DNA from 3 places in the Georgenia sp. TF02-10 genome. Region 1 is predicted to be linked to each of the others. Evidence: riboswitches for the same ligand, from Rfam matches in the RefSeq annotation. Region 1 holds a riboswitch; each other region holds the start of a gene.
The links. A riboswitch is a leader RNA that binds a small molecule or an ion and turns the genes downstream of it on or off. The one in region 1 is predicted to bind cyclic di-AMP.

Region 1 (3,100 bases):
ACGGCGGCGACGGCGGTGAGCTCGGCGTCCCACCGCTCGGCCTCGTCCACCGCGCGGCGCAGCGCGATCCGGGCGGACTCCGAGCCGTCGACCCCGACCACGATGCGCCGGACGGGCTGGAAGTCCCGCTTGCCCTGGACGGGCACGACGACGGTCGGGCAGTGCGCGTGCGCCGGCAGCGCCGAGGAGACGGTGCCGAGCAGCCGGTCGGTGAACCCGCCGCCGCCGCGGGTGCCGACGACGGCGAGGCTGGCCTCCCGGGAGAGGTCCACCAGGACACCGGCCGGGTCACCGGTCTCCAGCGCCGAGGTCACCTCCACCCCGGCGGTCCGGCAGCGGTCGACGGCCTCGTCCACCACCGCCTGGGCGCCCTGCTGGATGGCGGTGTCGTCCATGGCGGCGTAGCCGCCGTCGAGGGAGGCCGCGGTGAAGGACGGCAGCGCGTACGCACAGACGATGTGCAGGCGCCAGCCGCACTTCTGCGCCTCGCCGATCGCCCAGTCCACGGCCGCGAGGCTCGGCTCCGAGCCGTCCACGCCGACGACGATGACATTCGCACGCGCCATTGTCCCAACCTCCTCTTGGTGGTCTGTTGACCTTTGACCTCATTGTGCCGCGAACTGCGGAGCCGGCGAGCAGTAACGGCTGGTGGAGGCGCCGGCGGCAGGTGCGGCGGAACCACCAGCGGCCCGCCCCGATGAAGGGACGGGCCGCTGGCAGGGGCCGGCACCTGGCGGTGCGGCGAGCGTGGTGCCGGTGGGTCAGCCGGTGACCCGGATGAAGGTCGGGTTGGACATGTAGATGGGGCTCTCGTACAGCGGCGTGCTGGGGTTGCGGGCGGCGATGTGCTGGCCGTTGCCGGTGTAGATGCCCACGTGCCCGGGCCCCCACACCAGGTCCCCGGGGCGGGCCTCGGCGGCGGAGACGACGACACCGGCGCCGCGCTGGGCGGAGGAGGTGCGCGGCAGGGAGATGCCGGCCTGGGCGAAGACGTACTGGGTGAAGCCGGAGCAGTCGAACCCGCCCGGGCTGGCCCCGCCGGTGACGTAGGGGGTGCCGATGTACTGCCGGGCGATGTTCACGATGGCCGAGGCGGACGCCGAGGCCGCGGGGGCGGCGGCCGGCGCCGGCTCATCGGCCGGGGCGGCCGTCTCGGCCCCGGCGGAGACGGTGGTGGCCTCCGCAACGGTGTCGGTGGCCTCGGCCCCGGTGACCTCAGCCGTGGTGGCCTCGGTGGCCTCGGCGGTGAGCGCGGCGCGCTGGCCGGTGCGGGACGCCTGCTGCGTGCTGCGCTCGACCACGGGCTCGGGCCGCACGACCGGGCGGGGGGCCTTGGCCTCGACCTCGTCGGCGACGGAGTCCGCCGTCCACTCGGCGCCGGTCGGCACGCTGACGGTCGGGGTGGTGGCCAGGGCGCTGAGCGCCTCGGCGGTGGGCGCCGAGACGTCGACGTTAGGCAGGGCGGCGTTCTCGGACGGGCCGGCGGTGGCGGAGGTCGCCGCCATCGTCAGCACCAGGCCGGAGGAGGCCACGGCGGCGAGGGACCGGCGGGCCCCCTTGCCCTGCAGGGCGAGGGAGATGGGGGTGGAGGGACGAACCGCGGCGCGGTGGCGCCCGGTGGAAAGCGTCGTGGTCACAAGAACCTCTCATGGCCGCCTGCGGGGTGAGCTGTCGGGTGCGGACGAGAGAGACGCCCGGCACGGCTCGTGGCCGTGCTTTACCCCAAGGACCCCATGTGGTGGGACCCGTGATCCGTGGGTCCCCCGCCCCTGCCGACTACCTGCTCGCACCAGTCCCCAGGCAGCGGCAGGGCTCGGCGCCTGCCCGGAGAGCTCCACGAGGAGGGCCGCGGAGCGGGCACGACAGTAGCGGACGGCCAGAGGCCGTGTCACGTTTCGATAACGCTGTCCGTAACGACGCCGACGGCGGGTGCGGGCGGCGCCGTCAGCGGCCCGGGGTGCCGGCCCCCGGCGGGCGGATCATTGCCCAGGTCAGGACGGGGAAGAGGGTGAAGCTGCACCCCGGGCGCTCAACCCTCCGGACGGCCACCGCGGGCCCGAGATGTGATGCAGGACACGCACTCGCTCAGCGCTCGGCGCCGCCGGACAGACGGTTAGCGCTCTGTGCTCCGGACAGACGGTCAGCGCTCTGTGCTGACGAAGAGGTGCCGGGTGATCTCCTCCGGCAGGTCCAGGACCGTCTCGGCGCCGGGCGCGTGCAGCGAGACGAGGTCGCCGTCGGCGCGCGGCCGGACGGCCAGCCGGGCACCCGGGCGCAGGCCCGCCTCGAGCATCCGGCTGAGGAGCTCGACGTCGACCTGCAGCGGCTCGCCGATCCGGGCCAGCACGACGTGCCCGTCCGCGCCGTCGCCCGGGCCGTCCTGCCCGGCCGGCACGAGCTCGGCGACGACGTCGGCGAGCGCCCGGACCTCGTCCCGGGGCGGCAGCGCCGGCTGCTCGCCGAGCTGCTCGAGGCCGGGGATGGGGTTGCCGTAGGGGTCGACGTGCGGGTGGTCGAGGAGGTCCAGCAGGCGCCGCTCGACCTGCTCGCTCATCACGTGCTCCCAGCGGCACGCCTCCTCGTGGACGTGGGGCCAGTCGAGGCCGACGACGTCGACGAGGAGCCGCTCGGCGAGCCGGTGCTTGCGCATCACGTGGATGGCCCGCTCCCGGCCGACGGGGGTGAGCTCAAGCTGGCGGTTGCCGGTGAGGACGAGCAGCCCGTCGCGCTCCATCCGGGCGACGGTCTGGGACACGGTGGGGCCGGAGTGGCCGAGGCGCTCGGCGATCCGGGCACGCAGCGGGACGACACCCTCCTCCTCCAGCTCGTAGACCGTCTTGAGGTACATCTCGGTGGTGTCGATGAGGTCGCTCACGTGTTCCCGCTCTCTGTGGTGCCCGCTGACCGCCGGCAGCCGGCGGCGGCCGGCGCCGTCCCTCCAAGGATAGGGATCGGGCGGCGACGGCGGGCCGCTCCGGCCCTCCGCCAGTGCTTGCCGGCAGGGACCCCGGGCTCCCGCGTGTGCATCCGTCGCGGAACCGTCCGGTGTCCCAGCCGCAAACCGTCCGCTGCGCCAGCCGCGGACCGTCCGGTGCCGGCG
Region 2 (3,100 bases), 1.3 Mb from region 1:
AGTGCAGCGATCAGCGAGCCCCCGGGCGGGGTTCCGGTTGGAAAAGGTGACAAGCGTGAGACCCCCCAGGCGTCGGGCATCCCTCAGGCGAGCGGTCACGGCGGCGGCCCTGGCCACCGTCGTGGCCCTGAGCGGCTGTGCCGCCACCGCGGATGCGGGCGCGGAGCAAGACTCCGGGGCCGGGTACGTCGCCGGGGACGGGTCCCTGGCGACCTGGGAACCGGAGCAGCGTGACGGCGCCATCGACCTCGTCGGCCAGACCTACGACGGCGAGGAGGTCGACCTCAGCCAGTGGCGCGGGGAGGTCGTGGTCGTCAACTTCTGGTACGCCGCCTGCCCACCGTGCCGCGCCGAAGCCGGGGACCTGCGGGCCATCCACGAGGACTACACCCCCCGCGGGGTACAGCTGCTCGGCGTCAACCCACGCGACGACGCCGCCACCGCGCAGGCCTTCGAACGCACCTTCGAGGTCCCCTACCCCTCCATCCACGACCAAGGAGCCGCCGCCGTCGCCGCCTTCCAAGGACTCGTGCCGCTCCAAGCCATGCCCACCACCGTGGTCCTGGACCGCCAGGGCCGGGTCGCTGCCCGCATCATGGGCCAGATCGACCCCACCACGCTGCGCGGCCTTATCGACGACACCCTCACCGAGACGGCCTGAGCGATGTGGGACCAGCTCGGCTCCTTCTTCGCCAGCACCGTGCTCACCGGCCCCATGCTCGCCGCGCTCCCCGTCGCCGCGATCGCCGGATTCATCTCCTTCGCCTCCCCGTGCGTGCTGCCCCTGCTGCCCGGGTACGTCGGCTACCTCTCCGGCATGGCCGGGGTCACCACCCCCGGCACCCGCCTGGCCGGCGGACCCCAGACCAAGGTCCGCGACGGGCGGCTCCTGGCCGGGGTGCTGCTCTTCGTCGCCGGCTTCACCGCCGTGTTCGTCCTGCTCGGCGTCATCTTCGCCTGGCTCGGGATCCTGCTCGCCCCCTGGCTGGACCTCACCACCCGCGTCCTCGGCGCGCTCGTCGTGCTCATGGGCCTGGCCTTCATGGGCTACGTCCCATTCATGCAACGCGACCGGCGCCTGCACCTGACCCCCCGACAGGGCCTGTGGGGCGCCCCGCTGCTCGGTGTCGTCTTCGGGCTGGGCTGGGCCCCCTGCATGGGCCCCACCCTGGCCGCAGTCCTCAGCCTCGCCTTCAGCGAGGCCGACCCCGCCCGCGGCGGGGTCCTCGTCTTCGCCTACAGCCTCGGGCTGGGCATCCCCTTCGTCGCCGGGGCGATGCTGCTGTCCCGCTCCACCCGGGCGCTGGGCTTCCTGCGCCGCCACCGCCGCGCATTCCAGCGCCTCGGCGGCGGGCTGCTCGTCCTCCTCGGACTCGCGATGGTCACCGGGCTGTGGACCTGGGTCTCGGGCTACCTGCAGGGCCTCGTCGCCAACTTCCAGACCCTCGTCTGACCCCGGAACGGGTGGTGGCCCGCAGCCACACGGCTACGGGCCACCACCAATCGGCTCCCCGGGGGCTCAGCCCACCCGGATGAACGTCGGGTTCGCCTTGTAGATGTCACGCACCGACAGCGGGTTACCCGGGCTGAAGGCCGCGATGTACTGCCCATCACCCACGTAGATCCCCACGTGCCCGGGCCACCACACCAGGTCACCGGGCTGGGCCTGGGACGCCGAGACCTGCGTGCCCGCGTTGCGCTGCGCCGCCGAGGACCGCGGGATGGAGATGCCCGCCTGGGCGTACACGTACTGGGTGAAGCCCGAGCAGTCGAAGCCCGCCGGGGTCGACCCGCCCCACACGTAAGGGGTGCCGACGTACCGGTAGGCGATGTCCAGGACCGCGTTGCCCGACGTGTTGGCCGGCGGGGCCTCACTGCGGGCCGCCGACCGCGACGCCGACGTGGTCTCCCGCTCGATGCCGGTCGCCGTCGACGTAGCCGTCGTTGCCGCCGCCACGGCGGCCTGCCCCTGGGGGATGGTCAGCACCTCACCGACAATGATGAGGGCCTGCGCGTTCAGGCCGTTGGCCGCGATGATCCCCGAGATCGTGCTGTCGTAGCGCTGCGCCAGCTTCCCCACGGTGTCCCCCGACACCACGGTGTGGGTGACCTCGCCGGCCGCGGGGCTGCTCGCCGGCGTGGTCGCCGCCGCCTGGGTGTCGACCACTGGCGGGTCGGGGTGGACCGGCTCCATCGCGGAGGCGGTGGTGGTGGCCATGGTCAGCACCAGGCCGGAGGAGGCCGCCGCAAGGGCGGCCCGGCGCGCGGCCGGACCCGTCAGGCACGGACCCAGCGATGAGAAAACGGTGACGGGACGACCCTCGGCGCGGTGCCGTCCACGGGTGTGGCTAGATGTCACGGGTAAACCTCTCCAGGGCGCCTACGAGGTCAGCTGTCGGGTTCGGGTAGGAGCACACCCGGCTCAGGCATCGAGCTTCACCCCAAGGACCTGCAACGCAGGCCCACATCGGGTTCCCCGTCCCTGCCACGGACGATCGAGGACCACGGTGCGGTGGCAGGGCTCGGCGTCCGCACGCGGGCTTCCCGATGAAGGGGCGAGAAGCAGGAGCGACGCTACACACTCCAACCCCCAGGATCACGGTTCGATAACGGCCCCGGCGAAGACTTCATCAAACCTTCATCCTCACCGCCCGCTCCTGCGGCTGCGGGCCCCCGGCGAGGCCCGTAGCGTCGCTACTCCCGCACCATCACGACTGTCCGCGGGGATAGCCACTGATGTGTTGAGTCAGCGTTCGTGTCCGGTTTGAGCCGGGGAATCAAGCAACATCGGTACGGTCTTCGTGACGCCTGTAGGAGGGTGCGCGATGAGTACGAACGGTGCCGCGAGGACGCGGCGGAGCAGGACGGTGCTGTCGCCGTCAGCGAAGTATGAGATCTGGCTGCAGCTGCTGCGGGGTGAGGCCACGATCGGTCAGGCGGCGACCTCGGCCGGGGTGGACCGCTCCACGATCATCCGGCTGCGGCAGGTGGCCAAGGACGGCGCGTTGGCAGCGCTGGCGGCCTCCAAGCCCGGCACGCCGGGCAAGTCGGTGCGTGATGTGGAGCTGGAGGAGGCCAACGCCGAGATCGCCCGACTCTC
Region 3 (3,100 bases), 260 kb from region 1:
TCCGATCGTAGGGCGGGCCGGTCGGCCCGGTCGGGACCCGGTGCGGTGGTTCGGCCGGTGGGCCGAGACCGCCGGGACCGACGATGGCGGGACCGCCGGCCGCCGGGACCACCGACGGCAGGACCGCCGACCGACGGCCCGTCCTGGGGGGAGAGGACGGGCCGCCGGGAGGGCGCCCGGCACGGGGTCGTGCCGGGCGGCATGGGGGGCGCCAGGGGCGCCCGGTCGGGCCCGCCGGGACCTGCCCGGCGAGCACGCTGAGCCGGCGGGTCAGCCGGTGACCCGGATGAAGGTCGGGTTGGACATGTAGATGGGGCTCTCGTACAGCGGCGTGCTGGGGTTGCGGGCGGCGATGTGCTGGCCGTTGCCGGTGTAGATGCCCACGTGCCCGGGCGCCCAGATCAGGTCCCCGGGGCGGGCCTCGGCGGCGGAGACGACAACACCGGCGCCGCGCTGGGCGGAGGAGGTGCGCGGCAGGGAGATGCCGACCTGGGCGAAGACGTACTGGGTGAAGCCGGAGCAGTCGAACCCGCCCGGGCTGGACCCGCCGAGGACGTAGGGGGTGCCGATGTACTGCCGGGCGATGTTCACGATGGCCGAGGCGGACGCCGACGCCGCCGGTGCGGGCGCCGGCGCCGGGGCCGCTGCCGGGGCGACGGCGGGGGCCCCGGCGGCGCTGACCTCGGTCGCGGCGGTCGCCCCGCCGGAGCCGGCAGCGGTGGCCGCGGTCTGGGCCGGCAGCGCTGCGCGCGCCTCGGTGCGGGACGCCCGCTGGGTGCTGCGCTCGACCACCGCGGTGCCGCGCTCGACCACTTGCGTGCTGCGCTCGACCGCCGGGGTGCTGCGCTCGACGACGGGCTCGGGCGTCTCGACGACGACCGGGCGGGGGGCCCGGGCCTGGACCTCGTCGGCGACGGAGTCGGCCGACCACTGCGCGCCGGTCGGGGCGCTGACGGTCGGGGTCGTGGCCAGCGCGGTCAGCGCCTCGGCGGTGGCGGTCGAGACGTCGACGTCGGGCAGGGCGGCGTGCTCGCCGGACGGTGCGGCGGCGGCCGACGTCGCCGCCGCCAGCACCAGGCCGGAGGAGGCCACCGCGGCGAACGTCCGGCGCGGACGCATGTTCTGGATGGCCAGCGACACCGGCGTCGACGGTCGGCCCGTCGCGCGGTGGCGGCCGCAGGTTGTGCTCGTCACGATGTGCCTCTCTGGACCGCCGACGAGGTGAGCTGTCGGGTTCGGGCGAGACACCGCCCGGCACGGCCACCGAGGCGGCCGTGCTTAACCCCTAGGGCCCCACTGCGGTGGGACCCGGAAGACCGTGGGTCCCCCGTCCCTGCCGTTCACCCGCTCGCACCTACCCCGGGCAGCGGCAGGGTTTGGCGTCTGCCCGGAGTGCTCCACGGGAGGGTCGGGGAGCGAGCACGACAGTAGCGGACGGGAGGAACCCGTGTCACGGTTTGGTAACGAAGTTGTGCACGGCGTGTCCTCGCCGGCCGGGCTGTGGATTCCCGGGCTCAGGCCTCGGCGCCGTGCGCGCCCAGCCAGGCGAGCGGCTCGGTGGTGTTGAGCTCCTCGTCCAGGTGGACCTCGAAGTGCAGGTGCGGGCCGGTGGACCGTCCGTTGTCGCCGACCTCGGCGATGACGTCGCCGGCCCTGACCTCCTGGCCGACCTCCGCCTTCAGGCCGTCGCTGTACATGTGGTTGTACCAGGTCCAGACCTTCTGGCCGTCGACCTCGTGCTCGATGGTGATGAGCATCGAGGAGCGGCCGTCCTTGCCGGGACCCACGTAGGTCACCACGCCGTCGGCCGCCGCCCGCACCGGGGTGCCGAGCGGCGCCGCGAAGTCGGTGCCGGTGTGCATCCCGGCGATGGGGTAGCTGCGCTCGCCGTAGCCCGAGGTCTTCCGGTAGGTGCCCGCGGGCAGCGGCGTCACGACGGCGGGCCGCTCCGGCTCGGGCTCGACGGCGCCCGCGGCGGTCCCGCTGGCCCCGGTCAGCGCCTCGGGGGGCAGGGCCTGGCGGGCGTTCGCCCGGGACGCCTGCTGCAGCTGGGCCCGACCGTCCGCGCCCGGGTCGGCGAGCAGGCTGGTCGGCGCCGACGTCTTGAGCGCGGCGGCGCCGATGCCGGCGTCGAGCGTGGCGAGGACGCTGGGCTGCACCTCGACGACGGGTGCCGCGGCCGCTGCCTGTGCATCCTCGTGCTGGAGGCCGCCGGTGATGGGCCCGCCGATGGTGAGCAGGCCGAGCGCCCCGAGGGTCACCGCGCGGGCGGCGTGCAACCGGTGCGGCCTGCGGACGGGCCGCGCCGGGCGCGGGTCGCGCAGGTCCCGGCGGCGCACGCCGACGGGCAGGACCTCGGTGGGCGTGGCGTCGGCGGGCGCGGTCTCGCCCAGCTGCTCGCCTGCTTCCGCGTCGGTCACCGACTCCGCGGTGGCCGGTGTCGCGGGTGTCGCGCCGGCCGCCTTCTCCGCGTCGGCGGTGACCGGTTCCGCGCCGGCAGTCCCCGCCGCGCTCCCGTGATCGGGCCGGGCTGCGAGGGAGACAGCTGTGCCGGGCTCGGCCAGCAGATGCGAGGACTGCTGCGGGGCCGTAGCGTCCTCCCGGTCGGCTGGGAAGTCCTGTACCGCCGGGGGGTGCACCGACCACGTCACCGTCCGGCGGGCGCGCTCGGCCTCACGGATCTGGCGACGGGTCAGTGGTGCGCCCGCGGGCACAGCACTGCCTGGCATCAAGCAACCTCCTCGGATGGCCCCGCGGGGCCGACGGTCGGCACGACCGTCACGATCATCGGGTTCCGCGTGGTGGCCGTCCGCCACGCTGAATCATCACGGAACGATAACGACGGCGCCCGTCCCGGGTCCAGCCTGCTCCAGTGTGGCCCGCCTCACCTGCTGCTGCCCGACCCTGTGGATGGATGGCCGATGCTGGACGCACCTGTGCACGGCCGATGCTGGACGCCGCTCGGCGGCCACCTCAGCTGTACCCAACCCAACCGCGGCTGAACTACCTGCACGTATCCCAACTGCGCACGCACGCCGTTGGGCTGACGGGGAACTTCGCAACTTCGGTTGGCAGGTCGCTACCGATCACAGCAGACGAC

Region 2: linked by a shared signal. The riboswitch ahead of MF406_RS09970 (C40 family peptidase) and the one ahead of MF406_RS03885 (C40 family peptidase) in region 1 are both predicted to bind cyclic di-AMP.
Region 3: linked by a shared signal. The riboswitch ahead of MF406_RS02720 (C40 family peptidase) and the one ahead of MF406_RS03885 (C40 family peptidase) in region 1 are both predicted to bind cyclic di-AMP.

Annotation. Positions count from the first base shown of each region.
Region 1 is NZ_CP094289.1:862,835-865,934, reverse strand. Features, by position in the region: gene MF406_RS03890 (universal stress protein) at 1-566, opposite strand, end outside; gene MF406_RS03885 (C40 family peptidase) at 762-1,637, opposite strand; cyclic di-AMP (ydaO/yuaA leader) riboswitch at 1,639-1,829, opposite strand; gene MF406_RS03875 (metal-dependent transcriptional regulator) at 2,141-2,875, opposite strand.
Region 2 is NZ_CP094289.1:2,209,590-2,212,689, forward strand. Features, by position in the region: gene MF406_RS09960 (TlpA disulfide reductase family protein) at 56-661, shown strand; gene MF406_RS09965 (cytochrome c biogenesis CcdA family protein) at 665-1,453, shown strand; gene MF406_RS09970 (C40 family peptidase) at 1,520-2,218, opposite strand; cyclic di-AMP (ydaO/yuaA leader) riboswitch at 2,363-2,538, opposite strand; gene MF406_RS09975 (hypothetical protein) at 2,868-3,100, shown strand, end outside.
Region 3 is NZ_CP094289.1:604,348-607,447, forward strand. Features, by position in the region: gene MF406_RS02720 (C40 family peptidase) at 271-1,140, opposite strand; cyclic di-AMP (ydaO/yuaA leader) riboswitch at 1,197-1,392, opposite strand; gene MF406_RS02725 (M23 family metallopeptidase) at 1,515-2,729, opposite strand.